One region of the Sphingobacterium sp. GQ94 genome, then DNA from elsewhere that is predicted to be linked to it. Evidence: riboswitches for the same ligand, from Rfam matches in the RefSeq annotation. Region 1 holds a riboswitch; each other region holds the start of a gene.

What was found. Region 1 has a riboswitch for S-adenosylmethionine ahead of metE (5-methyltetrahydropteroyltriglutamate--homocysteine S-methyltransferase). Riboswitches for the same ligand answer to the same signal wherever they lie in the genome.
Region 2: it holds a riboswitch for S-adenosylmethionine, as region 1 does, so the genes downstream of both, AC6CHH_RS13550 (5-oxoprolinase) here and metE (5-methyltetrahydropteroyltriglutamate--homocysteine S-methyltransferase) in region 1, are expected to answer to the same signal.
Region 3: it holds a riboswitch for S-adenosylmethionine, as region 1 does, so the genes downstream of both, AC6CHH_RS12355 (methylenetetrahydrofolate reductase) here and metE (5-methyltetrahydropteroyltriglutamate--homocysteine S-methyltransferase) in region 1, are expected to answer to the same signal.

The regions. Positions count from the first base shown of each region.
Region 1 covers NZ_JCAXEC010000005.1:21,013-31,742, forward strand. Annotated here, with positions in the region: gene AC6CHH_RS06380 (ribonuclease H-like YkuK family protein) at 1-55, opposite strand, end outside; gene upp (uracil phosphoribosyltransferase) at 163-807, opposite strand; gene uvrB (excinuclease ABC subunit UvrB) at 926-2,965, shown strand; gene AC6CHH_RS06395 (alpha-hydroxy acid oxidase) at 3,070-4,233, opposite strand; gene AC6CHH_RS06400 (DUF4833 domain-containing protein) at 4,318-4,839, opposite strand; gene metE (5-methyltetrahydropteroyltriglutamate--homocysteine S-methyltransferase) at 5,075-7,384, opposite strand; SAM riboswitch class I at 7,455-7,553, opposite strand; gene AC6CHH_RS06410 (response regulator transcription factor) at 7,734-8,423, opposite strand; gene AC6CHH_RS06415 (sensor histidine kinase) at 8,442-10,316, opposite strand; gene pyk (pyruvate kinase) at 10,600-10,730, opposite strand, start outside.
Region 2 covers NZ_JCAXEC010000016.1:19,672-30,401, reverse strand. Annotated here, with positions in the region: gene AC6CHH_RS13590 (nucleoside hydrolase) at 1-358, shown strand, start outside; gene AC6CHH_RS13585 ((deoxy)nucleoside triphosphate pyrophosphohydrolase) at 390-779, opposite strand; gene AC6CHH_RS13580 (DUF3472 domain-containing protein) at 900-2,243, opposite strand; gene AC6CHH_RS13575 (AAA family ATPase) at 2,437-2,979, opposite strand; gene idi (isopentenyl-diphosphate Delta-isomerase) at 3,171-3,689, opposite strand; gene AC6CHH_RS13565 (threonine aldolase family protein) at 3,749-4,783, opposite strand; gene AC6CHH_RS13560 (DUF937 domain-containing protein) at 5,002-5,679, opposite strand; gene AC6CHH_RS13555 (DUF2891 domain-containing protein) at 5,764-6,876, shown strand; gene AC6CHH_RS13550 (5-oxoprolinase) at 6,880-7,140, opposite strand; SAM-I-IV-variant riboswitch at 7,201-7,296, opposite strand; gene rpoN (RNA polymerase factor sigma-54) at 7,330-8,793, opposite strand; gene AC6CHH_RS13540 (penicillin-binding protein 1A) at 9,048-10,730, shown strand, end outside.
Region 3 covers NZ_JCAXEC010000013.1:57,994-68,723, forward strand. Annotated here, with positions in the region: gene AC6CHH_RS12335 (PD-(D/E)XK nuclease family protein) at 1-2,471, opposite strand, end outside; gene AC6CHH_RS12340 (UvrD-helicase domain-containing protein) at 2,482-5,850, opposite strand; gene AC6CHH_RS12345 (30S ribosomal protein S16) at 6,116-6,649, shown strand; gene rimM (ribosome maturation factor RimM) at 6,773-7,303, shown strand; SAM riboswitch class I at 7,412-7,510, shown strand; gene AC6CHH_RS12355 (methylenetetrahydrofolate reductase) at 7,558-8,514, shown strand; gene AC6CHH_RS12360 (SusC/RagA family TonB-linked outer membrane protein) at 9,212-10,730, shown strand, end outside.

The DNA.
Region 1 (10,730 bases):
CAGCCGTACATATTGAGCTCTTGATGCTCTCCCCATTGTATTTTTGCCAATTCATAGTTTGCTTGTTTTTTTGATAAATTTAATGTTATCCTATTCATTTTCATTAATTTGTGTATTAAGTAATTGCTAATTATTTATTGTCTTAAGACGTTGCTTTAACGCTTATTGTTTACAGCCGAATGCTAGATCTCCAGCATCTCCAAGACCGGGAACAATATAAGATTTACTGGTAAGTTCATTGTCAACAGATCCAATCCAGAGATGAGCTTCTGGTAAAAAAGCACGTACATGTTGTAAGCCCTCCTCGGACGCTATCACGGTTGCAATGTGCAATTCCTTGATCGAATATTCGGCAAGAAGGTCTTTGCAACACAACACCAAACTTTTTCCTGTAGCCAGCATAGGGTCCGCCATAATTACCACCCTTTCATCCAAATTCGGTGTATTCTGATATTTTTTTTGAATTTCAAATTCACCGCTTTTTTTAGTATGTCTAAAGGCTGCAATGAATGCACTATCCGAACCATCAAAATAATTTAGTAATCCCTGATGAAACGGAAGACCAGCGCGTAATATGGTCGCAATGACGGGTTGCTCTGCTAGTAAGTGTGTGTTGGCGATACCAAGTTGTGTTTCCACGTCTTGGTTATAGTACTTTAAGGTTTTACTAATCTCATAGGCCATTATTTCGCCTACACGCTCAAGGTTTCTTCTAAAACGCATACGATCCTTTTGGATGTTAACATCTCTTAGTTCGCTCAGAAAATGATTGACTAAGCTGTTTTGTTTTGTTAAGATTGTGACCATAGCAAAAGTCTTATTTACAAGCAAATTACTAATAATTTTTTGCATTAATAGGAGGACAAAATATATTAATGGGATATGGAGATAAATTTTAATAACTTAGTTTCAGGAGAGAAAAAACATGAAATTTCAAATTACATCGGAATATAAGCCCACTGGAGATCAACCTGCAGCTATTGAACAATTGGTTACCTCCGTTGATCAAGGTGAAACCTACCAAACGTTACTTGGTGTCACAGGCTCAGGAAAAACCTTCACTATTGCTAATGTTATCCAACAGACTCAGAAACCTACTTTGATTTTAAGCCATAATAAAACACTTGCGGCTCAATTGTATGGAGAATTTAAACAATTTTTCCCTGATAATTCAGTCAATTATTTTGTTTCATACTATGACTATTACCAACCTGAGGCTTTTATTGCTTCCAGTAATACCTATATCGAAAAGGATTTAATGATTAACGAAGAAATTGAAAAGCTCCGATTAGCGACAACATCTTCCTTAATGTCTGGAAGGAGAGATGTTATTGTGGTATCGTCGGTTTCTTGTATTTATGGTATGGGAAATCCCGAAGATTTTTCACGCTCTATCTTCAGGTTTGGTGTAGGTACAGTTATTAGTAGAAACGCATTTCTGCATCGTTTGGTGGAAATTTTATACGCCAGAACCACCTCGGAATTCAAAAGGGGAACATTCCGTGTGAAAGGTGATACGATTGATGTTTATCCGGCTTACTTAGATACTGCTTATAGAATTTCTTTTTTTGGAGATGAAATTGATGAATTAAGTGAGATCGATCCGGTTTCTGCAAGGACTATTCAAAAACATGAGAGTTTGGCTCTTTTTCCAGCGAATTTATTTGTGACACCCAAAGAGAAGTTTACGGAATCCATTTGGGCTATCCAAGAGGAGCTGGTGGTTAGAAAAACTCAATTGGAGAACGAAGGAAGGATGCTAGAAGCAAAACGCTTAGAGGAACGGGTGAATTACGATTTGGAGATGATGCGTGAGCTCGGATATTGTTCAGGAATTGAAAATTATTCCCGCTTTTTTGATGGAAGACAGCCCGGGATGCGCCCATTCTGCTTATTGGATTATTTTCCGGAAGATTATTTATTAGTCATTGATGAGAGCCATGTTACAATTCCACAATTAAGGGCAATGTATGGTGGAGATCGATCTCGGAAAATATCTCTTGTTGAGCATGGTTTTCGACTTCCGGCAGCGATGGATAATCGTCCACTTAATTTTCCTGAATTTGAGGCTTTGACTAATCAGACCATTTATGTTTCAGCAACACCAGGTGATTATGAATTGCAACAAACTGAAGGTGTGGTTGTTGAACAAGTAATTAGACCGACTGGATTATTAGATCCGCAGATAGAGGTAAAACCGGCTATCAATCAAGTTGACGATTTTTTGGAAGAAGTAGAGAAAACGATAAAAGAAGGGGGGCGCGTTTTGGCAACAACCTTAACCAAACGAATGGCTGAAGAGTTAACCAAATACATGAACCGACTCAATATTAAAGTGCGATACATTCACTCTGAGGTAAAAACATTAGAGAGAGTTGAAATATTAAGAGGGCTTCGATTAGGGGAATTCGATGTCCTTGTCGGTGTGAATTTATTACGCGAAGGTTTGGATTTGCCGGAGGTCACCCTGGTTGCGATTCTAGATGCGGATAAAGAAGGGTTTTTGAGATCGGTAAGATCTCTGATTCAAACGATTGGACGAGCTGCCCGTAATGACAAGGGGAGGGTGATTATGTATGCCGACAAGATGACCGATAGTATGCGGATAACTATAGATGAAACCAATCGCAGAAGGGAAAAGCAAGTGGCTTACAACACTTTGCATGGCATCACCCCTAGGACTGTTGGTAAAACTAGGGAAGAGATTATGGAACAAACTTCGGTAGCTGATTTCAATGGTGAATCCAAAATATATACAGAACCTGATCCGACTAAGGCTGTCACCGCAGATCCTTTAATCCAATTTATGAATGAAAAGGAGATGAAAAAGGCAATTTTAACAGTTAAAAAACGGATGGATAAATCTGTAAAGGAGTTAGACTTTTTAGAAGCTGCGAAATTGAGGGATGAAATGTTTGCTTTAGAAAAGGCATATCAAGAAAAATTCGAGACAAAAACTTCTTGAGCATTACGCTCAATCGATTTGCAATAGATTTTTAAAAAAATAAAATTTTACAATCCTATTTATAAATCAAAAATAGGATTGTAAAATTTTATTTAGCCAAATGTCTACAACAATCTACCTGGAAATTGATTAACATGATCAATCGTTAATTGTTGCATAAGCTGATAGAGTTGTGCTTTAAATAGATTGATTGCATGATTTCCCCCTTGATCTCCCAAGGCTCCTACAGAATACATGAAAGGTCTTCCCATAAAATTGAAATCTGAACCAACGGCATGTGCTCTGCCTAGATCTACTCCAGAGCGGATTCCACCATCCAACATAATTTTAATTTTGTCCTTATATTGATTGGTTCTGGTCAAACGAATGAGCGAATGAATAGAGGATTCGCCCGCATCAATTTGTCGTCCTCCGTGGTTGGAAACAATAACACCATCAACTCCAATAGCTATCGCTGCTTGCATATCTTCTTCTGTGGTTATACCCTTTAGCACTAAAGGACCTTTCCAAATATCTCTAATTGCTTTGACCTTATTGATATTTACTTTTCCTGTAAAAGTTTGATTCATGAACTTGCCAAGCTGAGTCAAATCAAGCCCTTTTTCCATGTATGGCTTTAGCGTGGCAAAGGAAGGAATTCCATGTTTTAATGTTCTAATACCCCATTCTGGACAAATCAATGCTTGTAGAATATTATTAATATTCATCTTTGGAGGCATAGACAGCCCACTTTTGATTTCTTTATACCGTAGTCCAAAAGAAGGTACATCCACTAGTACCACCAACACCGGACATTCTACGGCTTGAAGCCTTTTTAAAATGTCATCTCTTAGCCGATCCTCAGTCGGATGATAAAGTTGGAACCATGCTTTGCCCTGAGAGACCTCCGCAATACGTTCTATACTACTCGTTGAAACTGTACTTAAGGTGTAGGGGATGTTGTGTTCAGCAGCTGCTTTAGCCAATATTTCGGGTGCGTTTGGCCACATCAAACCTTGCAAACCAATAGGAGAAATTCCGAAAGGTGCTGCGTAGCGATGTCCAAAGAGTTCCACAGACATATCAATCTCATGGCTCGTTTGTAAGTATTGAGGCTTTAATAAAATATCATCAAAGTCACTTTCATTTCTTCTTAAATTCAGTTCCTCATTACATCCACCCTGCAGGTAATCAAAGGCAAACTTTGGAATTCGCCATTTGGCACGTTTTTTTAAATCAGCAACTGAAGGAAAATTGGAGTTGTAAGAGAAGCTTATTTTTTTGTTCATTGGTTTAATTTCTTATTGGCCTATTTTTTATAAATTTCGACAATATAAATGGTTATACTGTCCTGTACCATATGGTTTTAAAAATTACAATATCAATTTTTGAATTGCGTATTTATTATTAGATTTTCCATAAAATAGGATGTATTCGACCTTTGTACCCAATCCCCATGTTCCTTCTTTTAATTTGAGAAATATCCTTTCTAATCTTAATTTAACACCATTTACAGAGGTAATAATGTATGGGCTTCCATTTTTTGGAATATGTAAATACAGTTTTTGCTCAGGTAGAGATATAATCTTTAACTCAAAACTATTGTTTTCCAATTCTTCAGATTTGATACCATAAGCATATCTTTTCTGAATATTTGTGAGCGATAGAATTTCACCATCATTTTCAAAAAGTTGTCTAAAGACTAGGATAGGTGTTTTTCGATTTAACTCTTTTTTCGTATCCAAATTAAGGGTATAGACATAGGTATTTGTTGACCGGTTGTGTTGGATATAAAACATTAGATCATTTACGCCCTTTGGCTCAGGATAATTATCCTGAGAGAAGGCCATGCCGTATACGAGGAACAGAAAGATGTTAATGGTTAACCTTCTCATCGTTTTTTTCTGTTAAGATACTGAATTTGGATTAAGGATAAGTGAATCAAAAATAAAGTTTTCCATCTTAATCGTTAGGGCAAAGGTTGCCATCTAAAAATATTGAGAAACCTAGTCGTTATCTGATCCTTCTTGCTCAACCTAATACATTCTATATACCATTTTATGAAAAATTTAAAAAAAAACAGTCCGACTTTTTACGTACGGACTGTTTAAATAAAGTGTTTTTGGTGTTTTACTCAGCTCTTAAAATTTTGGCAGCCTCCACCATAGATTCTAAAGCAGCCTTCGTTTCTGGCCAAGCACGGGTTTTTAATCCACAGTCTGGATTAACCCATAATTGTTCAGCAGGAACTACAGCTTTAGCTTTGCGAAGCAAATCTACCATCTCCTCTGTACTAGGAACGCGTGGTGAGTGAATATCATAAACACCAGGACCAATATCATTTGGATATTTAAAGTCTGCAAAAGCATCCAATAACTCCATCTGAGAACGAGACGTTTCAATTGTGATCACGTCTGCATCCATCGCGGCAATGTCTTGAATAATATCATTGAATTCAGAATAACACATGTGTGTGTGAATCTGAGTATCGTCTTCTACATTGGATGAAGATACGCGGAAAGAACGTACTGCCCAATCTAAATAAGCTTGTTGATCAGCTTTACGTAAAGGAAGGCCTTCTCGAATTGCTGGTTCGTCAATCTGAATAATTTTAATACCCGCTTTTTCTAGCGCTTGAACTTCATCTAAAATTGCTAGAGCGATTTGGTAAGTCGTTGTTGAACGAGGCTGATCATTACGGACAAATGACCACTGTAGAATAGTAACTGGACCAGTTAACATTCCTTTTACAGGACGATTTGTTAAAGATTGTGCATATGATGACCAACGTACAGTCATGTCTTGAGGTCTGTAAACATCTCCGAAAATAATTGGAGGTTTCACACAACGAGAACCGTAGGATTGTACCCATCCATTTTGAGTGAAGGCATAACCTGCCAATTGTTCACCAAAATATTCGACCATATCATTTCGTTCGAATTCACCGTGTACCAATACATCGATATCTAGTGATTCTTGTAAACGAATAGTTCTTTCCGTTTCCTCAGAAATTTCTTTATCGTATTGCTCTTGTGTGATTGCGCCTTTTTTCAAATCCGCTCTCCATTTACGCACATCCTTGGTTTGAGGGAAAGATCCGATAGTTGTCGTTGCATAAGCTGGTAAACCAAATTTTGCTTGCTGCGCTGCTTTACGATCGTTAAAGATTGATGTACGTTTTGCATCCTCATCAGTGATGTTGCTAACGCGATTCTTAACCTCTGGTTTATGAATCAATGGTGAAGTTCGGCGACTTTGAGCAGCTTCTTTGTTGGCTTGGTACCGGTTTTGAGTGTCTGAATCAACTTCCCCCTCAGCTAGGATTGCCAAGTCTTTTACTTCGGCCAATTTTTGTTTAGCGAATGCTAACCAATTTTTTACCTCTGTTGGTAAAGATTCTTCATTTTTCTCATTATCTAAATCAAACGGAACATGTAATAAAGAAGATGAAGGAGCTACCCAAACACGGTCTTTTCCTAATGCTTGAATCGCTTGATTAATTTTCTTTAATGAATTTTCGTAATCGTTTTTCCAAATATTACGTCCTTCAACAACGCCTAATGATAAGGTAAGGTTTGCAGGAATTTTGGTTAATATGGTGTCGAGCTGATTTTCACCACGAACTAGATCTAAGTGCAACGCATGTACAGGAAGGTTAACAGCAATATCTTCATTGTCACGTAATGCCTCGAAATAAGTAGCAACAATTAATTTTACACCATTAGCAGCTTTACTTAATTTTTCATATACATTTACGTAAAGTGCACGTGTCTGATCATCAATGTCCAATGCTAAGAATGGTTCATCGATTTGAACATATTTTGCCCCTGCTTGAGCTAATTTGGTAAGGATTTCTTGGTAAACAGGCAATAAATTATCGATTAAATCGATACGATTAAAATCTGTTTCTTTTTCTTTTCCTAATAATAAGTAAGAAATTGGACCAATAAAAACAGGTTTAGTTTCAATGCCAAGTTTCTTTGCTTCGTTGTATTCACTTAAGAATTTTTCAGAAGTTAATTTGAATTCTTGGTTTTTTACAAATTCAGGAACCAGGTAATGGTAATTGGTGTCAAACCATTTTGTCATTTCCATAGCAGTGACATCAACACCACCTTCTTGGAAACCACGAGCCATCGCAAAATATAAATCTAAATTATACTGACGGTCGATTTTGTTTAATAATGAATGATAACGTGATGGAATAGCCCCAACAGTTAATGATAAGTCTAAAACTTGATCATAAAATGAGAAATCATTGGAAGGGATCAAATCGATGCCGGCATCTTTTTGAGTCTTCCAGTTGCTTTCACGGATTTTTAGTCCAGCTTGCAATAATTCTTCCGCGCTGATTTTCTTAGCCCAATAGGCCTCATTAGCTTTTTTCAATTCGCGGAATGCGCCCACGCGTGGGTAACCTAAATTGTTTGTTAATAACATAAAGTATTATACTAAATTAATTATACTAAAATCGTTTGCTAAGAGAAGGCTCCCAAAGAATTATGAGGCCAGCTTATCTTTCCCTTTTCAGGTAGAATGTAGCACCTTGTCAAGTGACAGGTTGCTAAGGCTTCATCGGGTCTAGTCCCTCTGCCTTTCTCTATAAGCGGAGGCTAAGGTATGAATTAGATCTTTAATTCCCAAAAAAAAGATTGGAATTGTATAATCATAAAGAATGATGGAGTTGATCTTTCTTTTAAAAAGTGCCTTTAACAACAAATAGACTCTGTTTTTGATAGAGTCTATTCGTCGATTTATTTTACAATCTATTTTTATAGATATTGGAGCTTTAGCTAACAAGCAGTTTGTACCCTTTTCCATGTACATTTACAATTTCTACATTAGGATCTTCTTTTAGGTATTTTCTCAATTTACTAAGAAAAACGTCCATGCTCCGTCCCGTGAAATAATTATCATCATGCCATATTTTGATCAATGCTTCTTCACGCGTTAACACATCATTTTTTTTGATACACAATAACCTCATCAGCTCAGCTTCCTTTGTGGAGAGCTTTTGTTGCTGGCCTTTAAAAGAAATGATTTGACTTGTGTAGTCAAAAAAGTAATCTCCAATTTCAAATTTGTCTAATATTTCTTCTTCCTTATCCTTAGCTGCTCGCTTCAATAGTGCGTGAATTCTCAATAACAACTCCTCAACGCGGAATGGTTTTGTAATGTAGTCATCACCACCTAACTCAAAAGCTTGCGTCTTATCTTCCATCATTCCTTTTGCAGTTGCATAGATGATAGGTACTGTTTGATTTATTTTTCGAATATCTTTACCTAAAGAAAAACCGTCCTTTTTTGGCATCATGACATCCAAGATGCAAAGATCAAATTCATCTTTTCTAAAAGCATCCATCGCTAGTTGACCGTCGGCGCATAATACGACATCAAACTTCCCTTTTAATTCAAGATAATCTTTAAGCAATTCCCCCAAATTCGGGTCATCTTCTGCTAATAATATTTTTTGATTCATATTTTTTTTATCTAAAATTTAAGCAACTTCCCGCGATGCGTTTTTTAACGGGAGAACTACTTCAAATTGCGTGCCTTTATCTTTTTCACTTCTGACCGATATCTTCCCGTTTAATCTTTTTATAATATCATACACATAGCTTAGCCCCAGCCCAAACCCTTTTACATTGTGTATATTGCCGGTAGGTATACGGTAGAATTGGTCAAATATTTTTTCTGATTGATCTTTTGTCATTCCGATTCCCTTATCCGTAACCGTGATGATAACGTTTTTATCTCTGTTGAAAGACTTTACCGTAATTTCAGGTTTATCCTTGCTATATTTAATGGCATTATCTACCAAATTATATAAAACATTTGACAAATGCAGTTCATCTCCTACGACTAAGTCGTGTTTAGCATCCAATTCTATGTGCATTGTGCCATTCGCTTTTTCGAGTTGAAGTTTCATGCTTTCTAAAACTGCTGAAGCCAAATCGTTTATTTTTACATTTGTTCGTTCTATTTTTAGATTCTCTTTTTCCAATCTGGCAATATTGAGAACCCTTTCAATATGAGAGCCCAGACGGACATTTTCATCGTAGATGATGGTCGCCAGTTTGTTTACTCGTTTTCCATCAGCTGAGATTTCAGGATCTCGCAAAGATTCACTGGCAATCATAATGGTTGCAACGGGAGTTTTAAATTCGTGAGTCATGTTGTTGATGAAATCTGTTTTCATCTCTGAAATCTTCTTTTGCCTAAAGATAATCAATAAAGTATAGGCGAAACAACCTATCAATAAAGCTAGTAGGGCAATGATTGTCGGAAAAAGCCAATATCCCATAGTGTCTGCAATTATACTTCCTTTATTGGGGAAATAGATACTCAGAACACCAGGAGGTTTACCTTGATCACCCTGAAATAGTTTTGCGGTATAGATCGTAGGATTGCTGGTCTCTTTTAAGTTTTCTTTTTTAAATTGAAAAACTCCTTGAAAAACCGCTGGAGAGTTTTTAGAATTTTTTACCTGCATGACAAAGGAAGAATTGATCCCTCGATCAGATAGTTCATTAACCAATAAATCCAAGACAAAATCTTGATTCAAGCGCTTGGATAATGGTCTTTTAGATAATTCCAACCCAATTGCGACATCTTCTACCACCGAACTTTTTTTACCCCCTATGATAGCCACCGTATCAAATAAAGTAAAAGCCCCGTCCAATTTAAGCTGAGTCAGCTTCGCTAATTTTTGTTCTAATTCTATGATTTCAGAAACGAGTTTCATGTTCGTCCTCGGAGGAAGCGTGACCCAACGGAAACTTGTTGCAGTTTTGTGGTATCCGTTGAATTCCGGGATGATATATCGTGTACTATCGTCCCTTGGTTCAACCATTGGAATGGCCTTAACGGCATCAATTTTTGCATAAGGCTCCAGGGTCATGTCTGGAGATATTTCTTGTTCTAAAGTGATGATGATGAGGTTTCTATATTCTTTTCTTCGAATATAGGTTTCAAAAAAGCTGTTTTCGATAGGGATATTTGAGTATCTAGTATTCAAATCTTTTTCAAGTTCGCTGAAATTTCTTTGATAAATAAAGACATCCTGTTGCAGCTTTTTGATTCGTTCTTGATAGGCCACTTGTTGAGCAAGAATCTGTTCCTTTTGTTTTTGTCGCTCTTGATTTAACCTATAGCGTTCTTGATTGATTCTGCCTTGTTCTCTAGCAAAATCGAATATTTCTTTTCGTTCTATTTTGCTTACTACGGAGGCCAACGCAGCTTTAACTGCTTCATCAAATATTTTTGATTTTTGCCTAAAAGATTCCCTGACAAAATAAAATTGCATTGCCATAACAGCAATTAAGGCAAAAGACATTAGCCAGATAATAAGCGCGATACTCCTCTTTTTCATTTGTTACAAAAGTAATAAGGGAAAGGTGCTAATTTTCTCCTTTAACACATTTTAACAATGATATCGTTTTTTTTTTGGACTATTTGGATTGTTTTTTTACAAAATTCATTTTTTTCAGGCATGAATAGTTTATCCAAAAATGGAATTAAAGAATGCATTGTCTGTAATCCATCGGGAAAAATAGCCAAAGGTTTTACTTTGGTAAAAACAAAAAAATAGCCAGATTCGAAAATATTCTTTTTCAAATCTGGCTAAACACGTAGTGCTGAATAAATAGTGAAAGTTATTTCACCTCAGATACGCGAATTGTGTTTGTTCTACCTTTGGCATGAAGCGGCGTAGAAGAGGTGTTAATTACAATTTCACCTGGTTCTACCAAATGGTATTGTTTTAACAGTCCATTTACATCTTGAA
Region 2 (10,730 bases), on a different contig from region 1:
TAGTCCTTTTGAATTAGGACAATCAATAGAATATCCAGGAAATAGCATTCAAAATGATTTTACTTCCCTTGCTCCGCATCCTATGGTAATTGCATACAAATCCTATCATAAAATGCCATATGATCGACCTACGTGGGATTTAACATCAGTATTATATGCTGTAGAAGGCAATTCAAAGAATTACTTTACCCTTTCTAGAAAAGGAACGATCCATCTTGATCATCAAGGTAAAACTTCCTTCACGAAGAGCAAAGGGAAGCATTTTATACTGTCAGCTGATAAAAATCAGCAACAGAAAATTTTGAATAGATTTTTAGAATTAATACGTAGAGTACCTAAGCACAAGTCCAACAGGTAGAATATCGTATTATTGTTTGCAATCCATTTAATTATCCCCTTCTGGTTCGAATGTATTCTTCAACGATTGCTAAATCTGCATTGGCCCAGTCAAAGCGAAACAAATCTGTTTTTTCCACCCAAAGAACTTGTTCGTGTTCTAAAACTAAAAGTTTACCACTTTTATGAGTACATACATAAGGATATAATGTCAACGAAAAATCGGGATAATGATATTCCACTTTGCTTAATTCTTCAATAATTTCAACGTCAAAATTAATTTCCTCCTTGACCTCTCGAATCAAACATTCTTGTAATGTTTCTCCTTCTTCCAGTTTTCCACCAGGAAATTCCCATTTCAAGGGCAAATTCATGTTTGGTGATCTTTGACAAATGAGAATTTGATTGTTCTTTTCAATAAGGGCACAGCAAACATGTATCATCCCGTAAATATAAAGGTTTATTATTGGCAACAAAAACAATTAACCACTTGTTGGCTAGCTAATAATTTTTGAGGGCTTCATCAGAATAAGGCTATCGTTGCTGAATTATCCAATGGTCTGTTAAGGAAGCTTTGAAAAATCAATTTCTGGTTCATTGGATTTGTTTTCGAAATTGAATTCGCTTCCTGGAGTAACCTCCTCATTAAAAAAACCTCCATTTCTTAAGAAAAAGCCTAGATCATTTGTCCCCCCAATAGCATCGTTACGTTGCTTATTTGAATAAGTAGCATCTACAGTAAACTTGCCTTTTTGAATTTTATACCATTTATTTGAATTACTTCTTACCCATTGGTTTAAATAATTAGCCTTCCGTCCTAAGTGACCATTATTGGGGTTAAAATTTTCTAAAAAGCTATGGAAATGTTTTAGATAGGTATTTGTTTGGGGCCTTTTAAAACTGGCAATTAGCATCCATTTATTTTCTTCAGGGGCAAAAAACCACGCTGTGTAATCTGTGTTGCCCTTGTTGTCAGGTTCACCTTTCAATAAAAATTTATATTTATTTCCTGCTTTCCAGTTGAAACGAAGGAAGCTTTGTCCACCAGATCCCTCATTTCCAAATTCTCCTGTGTTCACATTGACTCCTTTTTTATTCAATTTGATTTTTTGATCATCTGGTATAGAAGAAGGGTCGTCTGTTTTAAATGGGCTCCAAACTGAAAACAATATTCTTCTTTCTGTCTTAGAATTCACCTGTATTCCAAAATACCCTTCCGCAAAACCATTCGCCATAAAATAAGATCCAATATTGTCTTCGCCTTCAGGAATTTGAAGTTCTGAATAATAATAGTTTATGTCTTCATTGGTGGGAATCGTAAAAGCCATATGACAAGACGGTCCTCTACGCGCCCAATAATAAAAAGATTCATCATTGCTGTATAATAAACCTTCATTTGCTGGGGCACCTGATATGACTAAATCAGATACATCCGCAAAATAGTCTCCTGATTTTTCAATGCCTTGAATATCAACCTTAACATATCCTGAATTTACATCGAAAACTCCTACTTGATAATCATTGATAAGATCGCCCTTTACTATGAGTTCTTTGCTTTGCTTATCTATGGTAAGTTTAATTTTAGAGTGATTTTGGGAGAATCCTTTAGCCCGAAGGGCTATTTTTAATTTTCCAGCTTTAGAGACCTTGAAGTATGTACTAATTATAGTTTTGTTATTCGTCCAATGTTTAAGACCATTATTTCGTGTAATTTCTGCAGTTTGGTCTACTTGTACACTAGTAATAAAAGAATTTCCAGAAAAAGGTATCAGGTAAATGCTGTCATTAATGTCAACTATTTTAAGAGAATTATCAGGTAGATTAAGCTGCTTGGAGCACGCCGTTGGTAACATGGAAAGGGAGATACCTAAAAGAAATAAAATCTTTGCAATATGTAGTTTGAACATAATATATTTTTATTGGTTCAATGAAGATATGCATTGGATTTAAAATGGCAAAATTTTCCAGTCAATCAAACGATTGCCTAAAAAATATGGCTTTTTTTTATAAGCATTTCTTCCATTTCATAGCTCTTTTTGTAGTTGTAGCTACTAGTTCAGCATCATTGCGGTTAATTGGATAGCGATATCTCATAATTAATTATTGGCTTAAAACTTCTAGAATAAAAGAAGTTCTTTTTTCTATACTCTCTAATGGTATTTCTATAATTTGATAATTGAATTTTTTATAGGTAGTTTTTATCCAATTATAGGTCTCCACTGATTTTTCCCAGGATTGTTTCCTTTGTGAATCATTCACATAAATATCCTTCCAAGGAGGTAACAAAAATACCAATGGATTGTATCTATATTTCATTGCGTAGGCTTCCCAATAAGTAGGGTAAACGATATTTTCCATCTCCGCATAAGCTACTGCATCAAGAATTCCTCTATCGAAAAAACAAGTGTGGTTTGAATTTAAGTGTACGGCACTTTTATAGCTGCTTAAAGATCTTTCTATCATGAGATTTGAAAATACCATTTTATCCATCCATGGTAAACCTTGTCCATCCATAGCGATTTGCTCTTTGATGATTTCACGCGCATCTTCAGGAACGGTTTTAAATCCAACTTTATTTAAGAAATTAAGTAGAGATGTTTTTCCGACCCCAGGTCCTCCGGTCAATATAATGAAGTTATTCATTCCGATTTAAATTTTAAAGATGGTTTTTTGAGACGATATAGTATTCTTTGAAAGTTCAGGACATAAATAGACTAGGAATTGGGTGGTTATTAATAAATGAGCTTTTGGGGACTAGCGTGTTTCAATGGTGGAAACAATAAGCTTTATTGGTGTAGGAATCTGCAGAAAATCGATCAAGCTTTATCCGAGCGTTAAAGATAGGTTTTTATTCTTGGGATAATTAACTTAAACCAATAGGTGTATGCCTCGGGATTATTTTTGATATCTTGTTCAATTTCAGATAGTGACATCGTTTTTAGCTCACTAATTTCCAGTGGATTAGGTTTTAATGCTCCTTCAATGTGAGTTCCTAAAAAAACATGGTCAAATTCGTTTTCCCAAATACCATTTTTAAGATATTCCTCGTAGCTTAAACTAAAAATCTCTTGAATTTCAATTTGAATGCCAAGTTCTTCAATAGATCGGCGGATCGCGGCTTCCTTTGTTTCCTCACCTGGTCTAGGATGTCCACAACAAGCATTGGTCCAAAGCCCAGCGCTATGGTACTTGTTCTCAGCTCTTTTTTGTAAAATCATATTTCCATCCTTGTCTAAAAGAAATACTGAAAAAGCACGATGTTTTTTATTTAACTGATGAGCCAAATGCTTTTCCATCTGCCCGATAGGGTTATCCTCTTGGTCAACCAAGATCAAAAATTCTTCCGTTTTCATCGTAATATATTTTGGCTAACATCTAAATTAACAAATTAATAGGTTGAATACAATAGTAGTCAATTAGTTTCATTTAAAAGTGTTATGAATCGCTCGGTATCATGATCGTTTGTTGCCCATGAAGTAACAAGTCTAACCACAGCCATATCATGGTTTAATTTTTCCCAAATATAAAACTCAAAGTGGTTTAAAAGTTTGTTTATTAAAGTGATCGGCAATATGGCAAAAATTTGATTACTAACGACAGGAGTCAAAAATTTATATCCTAGCTTAGAAATAGCAACGGCGATCTGACTTGCTTTTAGATTGGCATTATTTGCTAAGTCAAAATATAACTGATCTTCAAACAGAGCGCAAAATTGAGCCCCTAAAATACGTCCTTTTGCCATTAAAGCCCCCTTCTGTTTTAGGTAATAGGGAAAGCCATTTGCATATTGAGGTGTCGGGAATACAATAGCTTCTCCAAGTAACCCCCCATTTTTAGTGGCACCAATATAAAATACATCACAGAGATTCGCGATATTTATTAATGTTAAATCATTGCTTTTTGCAGTCAGTGAAACTCCTAATCTGGCGCCATCTATGAATAATAAAAGTCCATTTTTTTTACAATAGGTCGATATGTCAGTTAATTCTTTTTTACTATAAATACTCCCTAATTCAGTTGTTTGTGAAATATAAACCATTGCAGGCTTAACCATATGTTGATCTGAATGGAGCTCAATAATTTTGCTTATTCCCTGAACATCGATTTTGCCACTGTTGTTTTTGACCAGGTTTATTTTGTGCCCACAATGCTCAATTGCACCCGTTTCATGCACTTGAATATGACTTGAATCAGCGGCGATAACAGACTCGTAGGGTTTTAACAAATGACTAATGATAAGTACATTCGCCATGGTACCACCTGAAACAAAATAAATCTCAGCTTCTTGGTTACCGATGGAATTCCTGATTAAATTTTTTGCTTTTATACTCAGGGTGTCCTCACCATATCCGGGTTCTTGTTGGTCATTGCTGTTTAGAAGTAATTCTAAAACTCTTGAGGCTGCACCTTCACTATAATCGTTTTTAAAAGATGTTTTTGTTTGCATGTGTAAAGATAATATTTAGCATCAAACTGTCCCAAGTCTAAGCCACAAAGGCTTGCCTAAGGTAATCATCGAAATTTATGGAATGCCGTTCTAGGTAGAGATGATCATTAATCAAATCTTACTTAATATATTGGTGCAGTCATTGTAGAAAAAAATGTGATCAATTTACTTTTGATCACATTTTTTGGTCTTTTGAAACCCAGGGATTAAACGATCTTTTATTTGTTGAACATCCCAGCTAAGTTGTCTAAAATACCTCCTTTGGTATTACTGTCATTTTTTTGATTAAAAAACTCACCCGCTAAATCACCCAAACCACTTAAAATATTTGGTTGGCCTGTTTGTGAGGCATCAGTAGATTTTGATCCACCTAAAACGCTGCCTATCAAATCACCAATACCTCCTGAAGTACTACTTTGATTGGAACCTCCACCAAGAATATTGCCTAGTAAATCTCCAATTCCACCAGAAGAAGCTTGTGAATCTTTGTTTTGTTTACCTAAATAGCCCATAACCAGCGGTGCAATTAATGCAAGAATACCACCAATTTTGCCAATGTCAATACCTGATTTTTGAGATAGTGTTTCCTTTACTGATTCTGTATTTTTACCAAAAATATGGTTCACTATTTTATCATCATCTTCTGTTGGGCCATTGTTAAACAAGGCTCCCAAATTATCGAATATTCCACCTGAGTGTTGACTAGATAATGCCTGTTGTAGCCCCTCGGCTTTTTCAGGTTTATTTTGAGCATTGTAATTGATTGCAGACATCATCAAGGGGATGGCGGCAGACATAACCCATTGAGTTTGATTTTTATCTACTCCTAGTTTTTGTGATATGCCATCGGCAGCCTGTGAGCCAACGCTACCTGAAATTAAATCGGTGAAATTCATGATTTGGTTTATTTATGTTTTAAATACTATTTTTACTAATTCTAATATCCATATTAGTTCAAATACATTGCCAAATTTATTCGGATGATTAAAATTAGTTATTCTTCATGTATGTTTTTTGTCCTACTTTTCATTTCCTGTGGTCAAAAAAAAATAAAACAAGAAAACTTTGTTAAAGAGAACATTGTATTGACTTCAACATTGGCTAAACAAATTTTTGCACTTCCAACGCACTGTTTGGAAATAGAATACCCAAATAAATTAGGCCAGGTTTTAGGGAGTAGTGATGACTTAAAGAGACCAAAAGATCTTAGACCATTGTTTTATGGCTGTTTTGATTGGCATTCTTCTGTTCACGGTTACTGGTCAATCATAAAACTCATGAAACAATTTCCTGAGCTTGACATAGACGGAAAAGTTAGAGCGATATTAAATGAGCATATCACAAGCGAAAATGTTGCTATTGAACAGGCTTTTTTTGAAGATAAGAACAACTTAGGCTTTGAGAGAACCTATGGCTGGGCTTGGTTATTTAAATTGCAACAAGAGCTTCATGTATGGGAAGACCAAGATGCAAAACGATGGGAGGCAACATTGCAGCCATTGGTTAATCTACTCGTAGAACGTTATAAAGAATACCTTCCTAAACTGGTTTACCCCATTAGGTCTGGTCAGCATGATAATACTGCATTTAGTCTGACACTCTCATTGGATTATGCAAACCAGGTAGCTGACCAATCATTCATTGACGCTATTCACGAAAATTCCCTGCGGTTTTTTGAAGCGGATAGTAATTGCAATTTGGCTTATGAACCAAGCGGATATGATTTTTTATCCCCTTGCTTAGAGGAGGCCTTATTGATGAGTAGGATTATGAACAAGTCTGATTATATGGTTTGGTTAAAAGGATTTATGCCGAATCTTTTTGATGAAAATTTTACATTGGATCCGGCGATAGTGAAAGATAGGGCAGATGGTAAATTGGTTCACCTAGATGGTTTAAATTATAGTCGATCTGCTTGTCTTTGGGGTATATCCTCAATTGACCCTGCTTTAGACCATTTAAAAAACATTGCTAATGCACATTTTAAATATTCTATAGGGAACCTGAATCAACAAGATGATTACATGGGAACTCACTGGTTAGGCACCTTCTCGCTATATGCTTTGTCTGTTAATGAGGCAAATTATCGTTAAGTATTAACATAAAGGAATGAGCTTATTTTCCTCAAGCTTTACAGGAACCTGATGAATCTGGGTGAATCCATCTTCGGTTGATAAAATTGCCGAAAGATCTACACCGCGTTTAGAGAGTGTACTAATCAATGCTGTCCGAAATATTGATTTATTTGAACCCCAATTTGAATTAACGAGTTCATTGTTTAAGATAACGAGCTCATTATTGGAATACTTAAGGAATTTCTCAAGTAAATGTTGTTGTAGATGATTTTTGTTTGACATACAATGAATGTTTAAGTGTTTAATCATTATTGCACTCAGATTGGGGTGATTTAACCGTATAAAAACGTTTTATTTTGGTATGAGACCCGTATTGATTTACCACCGCGGTGACGTCACTCGGTTGGTATTGCTCTTAAGCAATTCTGAATACTCTACAAAACTAGTAGATTAAAATTAAAAATCCAAATTTTACAATTCTTTTCGCAACCTCGCTACCGGAATATTCATAGCTTCCCTATATTTTGCTACGGTTCTTCTTGCGATGGAGTAGCCCTTTTCTTTTAGAATATCAGTCAGTTTTTCATCTGCTAGGGGTTTCCTTTTATCTTCATTGTTAATGCATTCTTCTAATATTTTCTTTACCTCTTTATTAGATACCTCTTCTCCTGATTCGGTTTGAATTGCTTCAGAGAAAAAAGACTTTAGCAAAAAAGTCCCAAATTCTGTTTGTACATATTTTGAATTAGCAACCCTAGATACGGTGGAAATGTCCATCTCGATTTTGTCTGCAATATCTTTAAGTATCATAGGTCTTAACATTCTGTCATCTCCGGTAAGGAAATAATCGTATTGATACTCCATTATTGCATTCATGGTTTTTAAAAGTGTTTGCTGGCGTTGTTTGATTGCGTCAATAAACCATTTTGCTGAATCAAGTTTTTGTTTGACAAATTGAACGGCCTCACGCATTTTTTTGTCGTTTTTTTCCGTTTTTTCATAATGCTCGAACATTTCTTGATAAGATCTAGAAACTCTTAATTCGGGTGCATTCCGCCCATTTAAAGTTAGATGAAGAACGCTGTCATTATTGCTGATATGGAAATCAGGAATGATATGTAATTGTTTTCCTGCAGTTGCTCCTGAATCCCCTGGTTTTGGGTTTAACTTTAAAATTTCATTGACAATTTCCTTTAGCTCCTCAGAGGAGACTCCAAGCTGTTTTTCGATCTTGTCATAATGTTTTTTCGTGAACTCGTCCAAATAATTTACGACAACTACCATCGCCTTCTGAATAATCAAATTCTCTTGATCTTTCTTTTTTAATTGGATAGTCAAACATTCTTGCAGATTTCTGGCTCCAATTCCTGCAGGGTCAAACTCTTGAATGACTTTTAACATATCTACGACTTCTTTTTCATCAACAATCGCATTTTGAGAAAAAGCGAGATCGTCAATTAGTGAAGGAATTGGACGTCGCAAATAGCCATCATCATCCAGGGATCCAATAATTTGCTGTCCAATAAGAAAGTCTTTATCGCTCAAGGCCAGTAAATCTAATTGATTCTGGAGATTCTCAAAAAAGGAGTCTTGAATTGCAATTGGAATTTCTTTTTTATTGTCTTCATCATCGTGATCGTAACTCCCCCCGTAATCACGGAAATCGTCTTCTTGAATATATTCATCTACACTAAACTCTTCATCGAAACTAGTATCCTCTGATCCGAAGTCCTCGTCCGGATCTTTGTCTGGGTATTCTTCAACAGGATCATTCATGTTGGTTAAACTTCCGTCTTCAAGGGCAGGGTTTTCTTCAAGCTCCTCTTTAATACGAGTATCTAAGGATACAGTTGGAACCTGTAGCAGTTTTATGAACTGTATTTGTTGAGGTGAAAGTTTTTGTAATAATTTCTGTTGTAGTGTTTGTTTTAACATATTCCCTATAATAAGTTAGGTAAAAATAACGATTATTATTTAATTAAAATAAGTTTTTGGGATATAATAGTCGATTTGGGTACAGTTTTTGATAGGGCGGATGCTTGATAGCCAATGGTAAAAAGAACGATAAGTGACAATTGTTAAAATTCGTTAATTTTTAATTCCAGTATGATTTTTGCTTGATTCGATATAGTTTTTACCAAAGTTTTCTTCATATTTACTGCATGTTTAAACGTGTCCGAAACAAATTTTTGCGTATATCACTGATAGTTATATATTTCATTGTTTTATTCACTTGTGCGGTCCAAATTAATTTTCTGGGTCTATTTGGTTCCTCACCAACTAGGGGAGAGATTTTGTTGCCAGAACTTAATATTTCATCCGAACTTTATACAGCTGATTCGGTATTGATTGGAAAGTATTTTAAGGAAGATCGAGATCCTGTTTCTTATGATAGTATTTCTCCAAATCTCATTAATGCATTAATTGCGACCGAAGATGTCCGCTTTTTTAAGCATCAAGGAGTTGACGTTATTGGTTTATTTTCAGGAATTATTTCGACCATTGGTGGGAGTGAAAGGGGAGGCAGCACAATTACCCAGCAATTAGCTAAAAACCTTTACCGTACACGCTACAAAGACTCTCAAGGATTCCTTGGCAGGATTCCGGGTTTGGGATTGGTGGTTACCAAATACAAGGAATGGATGACTGCTTTCAAGTTAGAGAATAAATACACTAAACAGGAGATATTAACTATGTATCTTAATACGGTTTCCTTTAGTAATAACGCGTACGGCATAAAATCAGCATCCAGACGTTATTTTGATAAATCGCCTGATGATTTAAATATTAGTGAGGCTGCAGTGCTTATAGGGATGCTCAAAGGAACGACTCTTTTTAGTCCAATTCGAAATCCTAAAAATTCTTTGCAAAGACGTAACGTAGTACTAAGTCAAATGCAAAAGGAGGGCTATATTGAAAGAGCAGAAATGTTAAGCTGGAGCAAGAAGCCTTTGGCCTTGAATTTAAACAATCAAGATATTAGAAGTTCAAATGATTCATACTTACGTACCGCTGTTGAGAAATGGTTGGAAGAGTGGTCTGAGGAGAATCAAATAGATATTTACACTAGTGGACTTAAGATCTATACAACGATAGATTCTAGAATGCAAAAAATTGCAGAAGAAAAGGTTGCCCTAAAAATGAAAGATCTTCAAGGCAGACTTGAACGTTCTTGGGAAGGTGAATTACCCTGGAGAGATAATGAAGGTAATGTAATTCCAAATTTTTTGGAAGATCATGCCAGGCAATTGCCAATCTTTAGTTCATTAATGAAAAAATTCAATGATGAAACCGCAGTTTTTGAAGAACTTCGGAAGAAAAAAACAATGTCTGTATTTACATGGGATGGTATGCAAGAGGTGGAATACTCCACGATGGATTCTTTACAACATTATATCAGTATGTTAAATACAGGAATGATGGCTATGAATCCCTACAACGGGCAGATTAAAGTATGGGTTGGTGGAATTAACCATAATTATTTTAAGTTTGATCATGTCAATCAAGCTAAAAGACAGGCTGGTTCTACTTTCAAACCGTTTGCCTATGCAGCTGCTTTGGAGTCAGGTATGAGTCCATGTGTTAAATACGAGGACAAACCAATTAAAATAGAATTTGTTAATAATAAAGGTGAGCAAGAAGTTTGGGAACCCAAAAATGCAGATTGGAAATTTTCTTATAGTGAATTGTCGCTAAGACACGCGATGGCTCGTTCTTTAAATTCTGTAACGGCGCAAATTACGCAGGATGTAGGATGGGATAAAGTAGTTCAGATGGCACAGAAATGTGGAATTGACAGTAAACTTGAATCTGTACCTTCTGTTGGTTTAGGCTCAAATGATGTTTCAGTTTTAGAGATGGTTCGTGGATAT
Region 3 (10,730 bases), on a different contig from region 1:
CCATTTTTTGAAATTACCTCATCCACCCGGTCTATAATTCCAAAAAGTGTCACGTGTTTTGTTTCTCCTTTGAGCTGAATAGGGAATTTCAGCGTGTAATCTTGGTCATTTTCTAACTCTATGATCCGAATGGATTCATAGTTATCTATATCGTATTGCAAATACATCTGTACGTATTCGCACGCTATTCGGTGCATAATCCGATGCAAACTATTTAAATCATTGATCGATTTAAACTCTTCCATATAGAGTGTGCTGATTTCTTGCAAGACCACACGATCAATCTGAGCTAGGAAAGACTTGAAGATGCTTGTTGCGATAAAATCTTCATTTCTTTTAATGGGACTTAGTAGGTTCTCCATACTGTTATGGATAATGGTCCCGAGCTTATTCAATTCAAATTCCTGGCTAATGGAGGGAGGTTCTTTGATGTCTGCAACGTATTTCAAAAAGAATTGCATTGGCGATTGCAGATAGCACGTCAAGGCTGAGGCAGAGATCCGTTTACCATTTTCTATGTAATCCTGGTACATTTTATCCCAGATAGCACCTGTTTTTTCAATACTAAGTTCCTTACCCTGTGCTGGAAAAAAAAGTGGCTGTTCTTGGGTATGTTTGACGATCTTGAAGTTTGTTTCAAACGCCAATTGTTTGACGAATCTGCTTTCTTCACCTGTACTACTTTGGTCAACAATTCCATTGTATAGAACATGAATTCCCTGGCTATATTGCATATGTCTGTAGAAAAGGTAGGCCGATAAAGCATCTTGGTTTGCCAGTATGGGTAAATCATACGCTTTTCTCAAGCTGTCCGGGAGAAAGGTTGGGGAACTCGATGTTTTTGGTAAAACACCTTCATTAGCCCCCAAGATGTAGATGTTGTCAAAGTTCAGGCATCGGCTCTCTAGTAAGCCCATAATTTGCAAACCGTGTAGAGGATCTCCCTCAATGGCAGAGATGATCGGAGATATCGCCTTTTTAATGAGCCCAACTTGAAAACCGATACTTAAATGGCCTAATTTTTCAAATCCTAATTGCAGTTGATTTAACACTTTACGGGTTTCAATGAGTAAATTGGAATCAATCTGTTTTATGCGTTCCCTTTGTGCGATCGATTGTAAGAGTCGATCGATTATTTCAATTAGCTTTGGGATAAGGTGGTTGGCTTGTTTTAAGGGAATGAAAAAATCAGGCAATACAGAGCTATCTAATTGTATTTGATTGACTTCTATTTCATAGAGTTGTTTCAGGGCCGACTCGGTTTGTATGAATTGTTTCTGTGATTTGGACACCCTTGTCATCGGATGAGACAAAAATGTTTCCAACAATTGATAGGGAATTTTTTTTCGTTTTTGTTGTGAAATCAGAAGATGTACTTCCATCCACAATAACAATAATCCATAAATTGGAGACTGTACCAGAGGGTATCCGGTGGTAATGTTTACTTTAAGCTCCGGGAGACTCTGCAATAAGGGCACTAATAAACTTTCGTCTGCCATCAAAACAGCTGATGTTTTTTCTTGGTTTTCGTTGTTTTTAAGGATATCATGAAGTAATTTCACTTCACTGACTTTTCCTAAACTCTGGTATACATGAATATCTGACTCTCGGTTGGCAATTTGACTCTCAGAAACAGGTAAGGCATTTGTCAATCCCGTTTGAAAAAGATTCTTTCGTAGGAATAATCCAGCTTCTTGAATGGGGTCATTCAGGTAATGCACGTCGAGATCAAAATAAAACAATGCATTCCCTTGATCTTGCCACTCTTTGAAGATCTTTGCCTCCGCTTTGTTTAAAACATTAAATCCTACAAATATAGTTTTATCGAATTTTTTATGAAAATCCTGGTTGTGGGCCTTTCCTTGTGCGAGTTCCCGATAAATTGTGGGGTAATTGGTTTGTCCCTCTTTCCTCAACTTCTCTTTAAATGCGCTATATAATTCGGGCAATCTATGCCATAATTCAAGAAAGCGTTTTTGAACTGCAGTATGTCCCTTGATACTGAATGATTGCCAAAACTGCTGGATAAATTCTTGTTGCTCCGATGTGAAATGCTGAAAGGTTAAGTCAATTTGTGTACCCTGTGATAAGTTCATGTATATTTCCTGGATAGGTACTAAATCATAATCCAGCTGTGCAAAGTCGCTCAAAATGATCTCAGCAATTGGATAAAACTCTTCTAAGGTTTCTGCTTGAAGTCCCTTATTCGCTAAAATTTCATTATGGAGTTGGTAAAGGTAAAAAAACTGACTCAATTGTGTGGCCTGGGCTAAATTGCTCGATAGGCTAAAAAAATCTTGTGTAGTGAAAAATTGAGGTGACCAGATGGCCTGTTGGTAAACATCTACCAGGTGTTTTTTTAGATAGGTGATTGGTCTTTTATTGTTGAATACAATAGCTATATTGCTAATCTGGTTACCAAACTTTAGTTTAATATCCTCTGCTACTAATCGTAAAAATGCTTTATTCATTTTTGGAACCTTATTTAACTTCTACTAATGTCTTTGATTTGGCGTAATATAGGTAACCTTTTACATTCTGATAACCTACATTTTGCAAGGTTTTTATATACTTGTCAAGCTGAGATTTGTGCCCTACATAATCACCTTGCGTAAATTTAAAGTCCAAAACAATAGTTTCCTTTGGACTGCTAAAGACTTTGTCCGGTCTAAGGGTTTGCCCATCTTCAGTCAAAAGGCTGGCTTCATTCCAGATCTTATAATCCCCCGAGAGCCAAACATTAATTTGAGGATGATGCCAAATGTGATGGATTTGTTCCAACAATTCTTTTCGGTCCTCTTTGGCCAGTAGGCCCTGTTCAATGTATTGATTTATGAGTGGATCAATTTGATCTTCCTTGGAAATTTCAGCTATAATTTCATGCGCCAAGGTGCCGAACTGCGCTGCCTTTTCTAGCATAAGAATAGTATTGATCGTTCGTCCACTAGCGAGCTCCAGCGCATTCTCTAATTCCTCCGAGAGCGGATAACTCGTCAGAGTGACTGATCTTCCCGATTGTACATCTGCGGGTTCTTCTTTTAGAACATTTTTGTCCAGAAGCACTAATTGTTCATCGTGTAACTTAAAAGGAGCAGAATCTTTAGTTAAGACCTGATGAAGCAAATCGGAAATGTACTCATTTTTGATTTCATGGCCTGAAATCTGCTTTGTTTTCGAATCAATAGACACCTTAAATTGCGGTCCTGATATATATAAATGTTGTACCGCTCGTGTGCTTGCCACATAAAATGTGTTCAATGCATCCATATAATTGAAAAGCATCTCTTCATAGTATTGTTGATAGAAAATGGATTTCCCCATCATTGCTGCGTATTTAACAGGGATTTTCCCAAGTTCATGAAATGGGCTTTGTTGTACATCAATCCAAAAATCTCCAGTGTTCAAACCATCCAGATCCCAGCTCAAAAAAGGTAACATGACCACATCGTAAGCGAGACCTTTTGATTTGTGGATTGTGCTCACTTCAATGGCATTTATTTTTCCGTTACTAGGCAATACCGCATTTTGAGAGTTTTCCTCCCAGAATTCCAGAAATTGAAGGATACCTCGTTCTCCCTGACTTGAAAACTTGGAAACAAGATCTTTAAAGGCAAGTATATAGGGCAGATGCAAGTTGTTTATCTCTAGATTCAGACCATATAGTTCAATGAGCTTTTCAACAAGGTGTACCAAAGGCATCTTCTGCAATTCTTCCCATTGAGCAAGGATACCATCTGGTAGTACCTCTGTAAGATCCTCAATAGAGTTGTTTTTGAACTTTAACCAAATTGCCTGATCAAAAGAAGAATGCCCCTGGATGAGTTGATACAGGTAAGCCATATTGGCATGTAAAACTACATGTCGATCACTTTGCTGTAGCAGGCTTTTTAAGGTTTCAATGAGCAACTGGATAGCTTGATTGGAAATTAAAGTCAAGGCATCGCCTGATATCACCTCGTACTGCAAGCCTGTTTGATTTTTGTAATCCATTAGGGTCTGAATTAGCTCGCGTGCCTGAGCGTTGCTTCGAACTAAGATTCCAATTTGCGAGGGTTTGTATTCTCCCTCTCGGATCCAGTGACCAATCCGCTGACATAACTTTTGTGTGGAAATTTCTTTCACTTGGTTTCGTCTACTGGTTCTGCTTTTTTCAACCGGAAAAAAATGGACTTCTATGTTTCCCTGAGGTTTGTCCAAGCCTGCTATCTGATTGGGAACTTGTTGAATGGAATCTTGATAGGCTTTATGTAGCATCTGATCGTTTCCACTTGCATGCCACCAGGATTTCCCCTGTTCACCTAAACCCAACAAAACATGTTGATTTAATACCTCTTGAAGCAGCATAGGTATACTGGAAAATAAATAATTGTTGAATTCTATAATCCTAGGTAGACTTCGGTAATTGGTTTGCAAAGTACTGCTATCTACAAAATCGCCTATATTGGCTGAATTTAAGTGAAAAGTTTCTGCAACTTGTTGTTCGAGCTGCTGCAATAGGATCCGCCAATCCCCATTTCTCCAGCGGTATATACTTTGTTTTACATCACCAACAATCAAATGTTCACTGAATTTTCCACTGGCATTACTTAGAGCGTTCAACAATAAAGGGCTGTAGTTTTTCCACTGAACCTTAGAGGTGTCTTGAAATTCATCAAATAAAAAATAGTTATAACGGTTGCCAATTCTCTCCCAAATGAAAGTGGGATCGCCATGCTCATCTAAACCTAATTTGTTTAAAAGAATTTGCGCATCTGAAATGAGCTGAGAGGAGTTCTCTTTTCGCCAAACACTCAGCAGGTCACTCATCTCTTTCAATAATCGGAGAAAGTAAAGGTTGGAATCAACGGCTTGGTAGGCGATATAGCTAGAGAAATATTCTTGCAGCGCGCCGATCGTCATCAGAGATGGTTTTAAATGTTGAAAGATATCTAATCTGATATCTCCATTTTTATCGCTGAATATTTCCTGGTTTTCTACAATTTCACCAAACCGATCGAAGATATCCTTTTGTATATCGGATAAACTAAGTTTTTTGACATTGAATTTCTTTATACTGCTGGTGAGGAGTTTATTTGTTGATTTTCCTTTTAAGCCTGCCTGGTCGAGATTTAAAGGTTGACAACATTCTTGAAAGGCCTCTATGGCCAAGCTCAAAGCTTGGATGAAACTATTGGATTTTTCAGTGATTTCCTTATTTAATAAAGTAAATAATTGATCAGTATTCTTTGCCATAAGATGGCTGTCGAATTCTTGGAAATTCTCAGAAAAAATCAAGCCAGCTAGATTAATTAATTCTTGGCGGTAGTTCCAGTTTTCGTTATTCTCAATTTTTTGTTCGGCGTATTGTATGATCCAATCCAATAATTCAGGTCGTTCATCCAGGAGCTGATTAAGCATAACCGTCAGCTCACGTTTGACTTTATTGGTATTCATCTCGATGGTGTATCCAGATTCTAGATTCAATTCATAAGTAAAGCTCCGAATTACTTTTTGTGAGAAGCCATCGATGGTGCTGATTGAAAAATGGCTATAATCGTGTAAAATTCGTTGGTAGACTTTGTAGGCTTTTTCTTGAATCTCTTGGGCATTCCAGTTTGGAAATTGTTGCAAAAGTATTTCTCGATAGTCGTTTATTTTTCGGTTCAGATCACCTATTGCCAAGCCATGAAGTACTGAAAGGATGCGCTCTTTCATTTCAGCTGTTGCCTTATTGGTGAAAGTAACGGCCAAGATTTCCTTGTAATTTCCTGGTTTTACCAGTATTAAAGATAGATAATGGACCGTCAAATTGAACGTTTTACCTGAGCCGGCTGATGCCTTTACGATCTTTAAAGGAGCAATTTTCTGCATACTGGTGTGGGGAAATTAAATTAAAATGTAATATCGTTATTAAGATTTCAATTCTAAAATTAATTATGAAACGATTGATTTTTAGGAATTCGTACAGGTTAGGATATGTTTTTATCCTCGCCAGGTTGAGGGTAAGACCGGGCTCAAGGGCTTCAGAACCTCATTTTTTTAATTAACTTTTTAATTATCAGAATACTTTGTATCTTTGCGTCCCCTCTTGCACGAGGCTCGGGGGATATGTTGAATACATAAACAATAAAAAAACATGGCAACTAAAATTAGATTGCAGAGACATGGTAAAAAAGGGAAACCTTTTTACCACGTAGTAGTAGCAGATGCACGTGCTCCACGTGATGGTAAATTTATCGAGCGTATTGGATCTTACAATCCAAATACGAATCCAGCGACTATCGTTTTGGATTTTGATAAAGCATTAGATTGGATGAACAAGGGTGCACAACCTACTGACACAGCTCGCGCTATCCTTTCTTACAAAGGTGTTTTATACAAAAAACATTTACAAGGTGGTGTGAAAAAAGGAGCTTTTGATGACGCTAAATCTGAAGAGCTTTTTGCAACTTGGGTTCAGGGTAAAGAATCTGAAATCGAAGGTAAAAAATCTGGCTTAGCAAAATCTAACGATGAGCTAAAAAAAGCTGCACTAGCAGCTGAGGCTAAGAAAAAAGAAGACAGAGGAGCAGCTATTGCAGCGAAAAATGCTCCAGTTGCAGAAGAAGAGGTAGCTGAGGAAGCACCTGCAGATCAGGCAACTGAAAACACTGAAGAAACTGAAGGATAATCTTCTTTCATAAAGTATTCAAAATGGCCGGTTCAGTTAAATGAATCGGCTTTTTTATTTCTTTGCATGTCGGTAGGAGCTGTGTGGATTGAATTGATTATTTTTGTTAATTAAGTAATAAAGATGACTACAGAACAAAGTTTTTACATAGGATACATCAGTAAAACACGAGGACTTAAGGGAGAACTTCAGCTCTTTTTTGAATTTGAAGATTACGCTGCTTTAGATTTTGATGTTGTATTCCTTGAAGTGAATAAGAAGTTGGTTCCTTATTTTGTTGAACAGCTAAAGCTGCACAATAACAGTACAGCATATGTAAACTTTGAGGATGTTGACCATATCGATAAAGCTCAGAGTTTGGTTCGAAAGAAAGTATATCTGCCCAATGATAAAATGCCTGAGCGGGACCCGGATGATTTTCGCTACACGGATTTGGTTGGGTATACGGCCCTAGATGAAAAAAAAGGAGAACTTGGGGAAATCATAGCTGTTCAAGAAATGCCTCAGCAGTTCATCGCTACAGTTATGATCAATGACCAACAGGTTCTTTTTCCGTTAAATGAGGATTTAATCCTCGGGATTGATCCTGAGGAAAAAATCATTGTATTAACATTGCCTGAGGGATTAATTGATGTGTATTTAACTATCGATTAGTATTTTTTGCAAGCTGTTTTTGGCCTTTAGAACACTGTTTTTGAGGCAATCTTTACCTTTTTTATTAATTCATTTTGAGTTTAAGCTTAGTTTAACGATATTAGCCCTCGCTTATAGAGAAAGGCAGAGGGAATAGACCCGCTGAAGCCTTAGCAACCTGACCCAGTTCAAGGTGCTACATTCTACCCCGTATGGGAAAGATAAGCTTAAAAACCGGTATCCACTGTGTTTTCTCTAAGGCCTAATCTTGTTTTATGAAAATTGTAGATCACATTAAAAACGCAAAGGGAAAAACCTTGTATTCTTTTGAATTATTACCACCGGCTAAAGGGCAAGGAATTCAAAGTATTTTCCAATCCATGGATGAGTTAATGGAATTTAATCCACCATTTATTGATGTGACCTATCATCGGGAGGATTACCTCTATAAACAACATGCCAGCGGTTTATTGGAACGAGTATCCTATCGCAAACGTCCGGGAACGGTAGCTATTTGCGCAGCGATTATGAGTAAATATAAGGTGGATGCGGTTCCTCATTTAATTTGTGGAGGTTTTACGAAGGAAGAGACTGAAAATGCGTTGATTGACTTAAACTTTTTAGGAATTGATAATGTATTGGTTCTTCGAGGAGACGCTCGAAAAGGCGATGCGGATTTTATCCCCACTCAGGGTGGCCATGCTTACGCAACCGAACTTCTGGAGCAGGTTGTTGATATGAATAAAGGACAGTATTTGCACGAAGATATCACCATATCTGAAAAAACGAATTTTTGTATTGGTGTCGCTGGCTATCCCGAGAAACATTTTGAAGCTCCAAACTTCAATACTGACTTTAAGTGGCTTAAGAAAAAAGTAGAAATGGGCGCGGAGTTTATCGTTACTCAGATGTTTTTTAATGTGGAAAAATATAAAGAGTTTGTGAATAAATGCCGTGAGAACGATATTCATGTACCTATTATTCCTGGTTTGAAACCGCTTACCTCTAAAAATCAACTTATTACTCTGCCCCGCATATTTCATCTGGACATTCCGGAAGATTTAAGTGATGCCGTCGCTGGCTGTAAGACGAATGCGGATGTACGTCAGGTAGGGGAAGAATGGCTTGTGAATCAATGCAAGGAATTGATCGAATTTGGCGCTCCTGTTTTACATTTTTACACCATGAGTAATCCTGGACCGACCAAGAAAATTGTACAAAAATTGGTTTAATTAAGCGTTCTGCTAGACCAACTAACGAAAAGGCAAGATACATATCTTGCCTTTTTTTAATTAAATTTATTTCTTAATACGCTTACAATAACTTTTTTTTTCCTATTGGTTTATTTTGTAAAAAAATGACCTGTCAAGCGTTATTAACAGCCAAAATCGGTTAACTAAAATGGAACTTGTTTCCTAATAATTGCCAAGCCCCTTTCCGAGTAATTGTTTATTTTTTTACGCATTATCTTAAATAAAGCCCTTCAATGTATCTATGAAAAATGCGGCAAATCTAGGACTTACATTTTAAATTATTGTTACAATATGATTAATTGCACCCGTTTATTTGTAACATTAGCGGTGATAAAAGTTAAAAAATAATTTTTTATTGCAAGGGTTGTTAAAAAATGTTAATGTTGTATAATCCTATGCTTGCATAGTATATTGTGAACGTATAGTTTGCGGTAAAAATGATAATAACCAGAATAATCCTATAGGATACCTAGATTATTCTGTTATGTGTCAAGGATTTAACTCTAAGGAATTATGTTGTTATGATTATATATAACTCTCCGAAAGTGCCTTGTTTTTTATTTTTCTCCAAGAGAAAAAGCAAGAATGAAAAGATAAAGGTGTCCGCCAATTCGTGAATTCACAGTGCATTTATAAATCATCAGAAAATACAAACTATTACTAAACAATTATACAAATGAAACAAAAATTACTCAGTATTATTTTTGTGCTAACCTGTCTGATTGGACAGTCGTTTGCACAAAGTCGGCAAGTGAGTGGAAAGGTTACTGCGGCCGATAGCGGTACTCCACTGAGTGGCGTATCAGTCACTATTGTAGGTTCCATTGAAGCAACTCAAACTGATGATTCGGGAAATTACTCGATCTCTACAGAAGGAGCCAGTCCGGAATTATCCTTTTCGTACATCGGATACGTTACTCAACGTGTTTCCGTAGGAACCCGTTCAACTGTAAATGTACAACTTGTGGTTGAAGATGAGACACTTGAAGAGGTTGTGGTTACCGCATTGGGCATTTCCAGGGACAAGAAGTCTTTGGGTTACGCGACTCAGGAAGTCAAAGGAGAGCTGTTGACTGCCGCAAGAGGTGGTAATGCTTTGCAGTCTCTTTCGGGAAATGTAGCGGGTGCCGTAATTTCTGCGCCTTCATCCAGTCTTGGTGGATCAACCCGTATCGTTTTGAGGGGTATCGGATCGTTAACTGGTGAGAATAGGCCATTGATTGTCGTGGATGGTATTCCTTTGGATAACTCAAATTATAACTCGAACAATACCCAACGAGGTGGTGGCGGCCGGGATTATGGAGATGCGGCCTTTGATATCAATCCAGACGATGTTGAATCGGTGAATGTTCTAAAAGGTGGGCCAGCGTCTGCTCTTTATGGTGCTAGAGCGGCAAATGGTGTGGTATTAATCAAGACAAAAAGAGCGAAACAGGGGCGTGATGAAATCACCCTGAATACTGGTGTTGCTTTTGAAAATTTAGGAATTACCCCAAATTTACAAAGTTTATATGGCGGAGGATTCTCTTCAGATTTTGCGACTCAGATGATTAACGGTAAAGAATATAAGCTTGTGGATTATGGTGCAGATGAATCTTGGGGACCAAAATTGGACGGTCAGCAGGTATTGCACTGGGATGCCTTTGATCCTAACGATACCGAAAACTATTTAAAAACCCGGCCATGGAGCTACCCAACAAATGATTACCGTACATTCTTTGAAACGGGTACAACCTGGACTAATTCGGTTTCTTTATCCAAGTCTTACGAAAATACCTCCGCGAGATTGTCCTTATCCAATGTGAGCCAGTCAGGTATGGTGCCGAATTCGGAACTAAAAAGAAGCACTGTTAATCTAAGCATTAATAATAAGTTCTCGGAGAAATTGACGGCTAGCGGTAATTTGAACTACGTTCGTACAAATGGTTTTAACCGTCCTGAGCAAGGTTATGGCAACAACTCAATTGGTCAAAAAATGTTTCAGTGGGGGCAAACTCAATTAGATTATGGCCGATTGAAAAATTATAAAACAATCACCGGTGAGCAGAAAACATGGAACCGTTCTTCATGGGATGATGCAGCCGCGAAATATTCGGATAATTATTATTGGATTATCAATGAAAATACAGCCGAAGACCAACGGGATCGTTTCTATGGTAACGTAGAACTTCGTTATGATTTTATGCCAGGTTTAT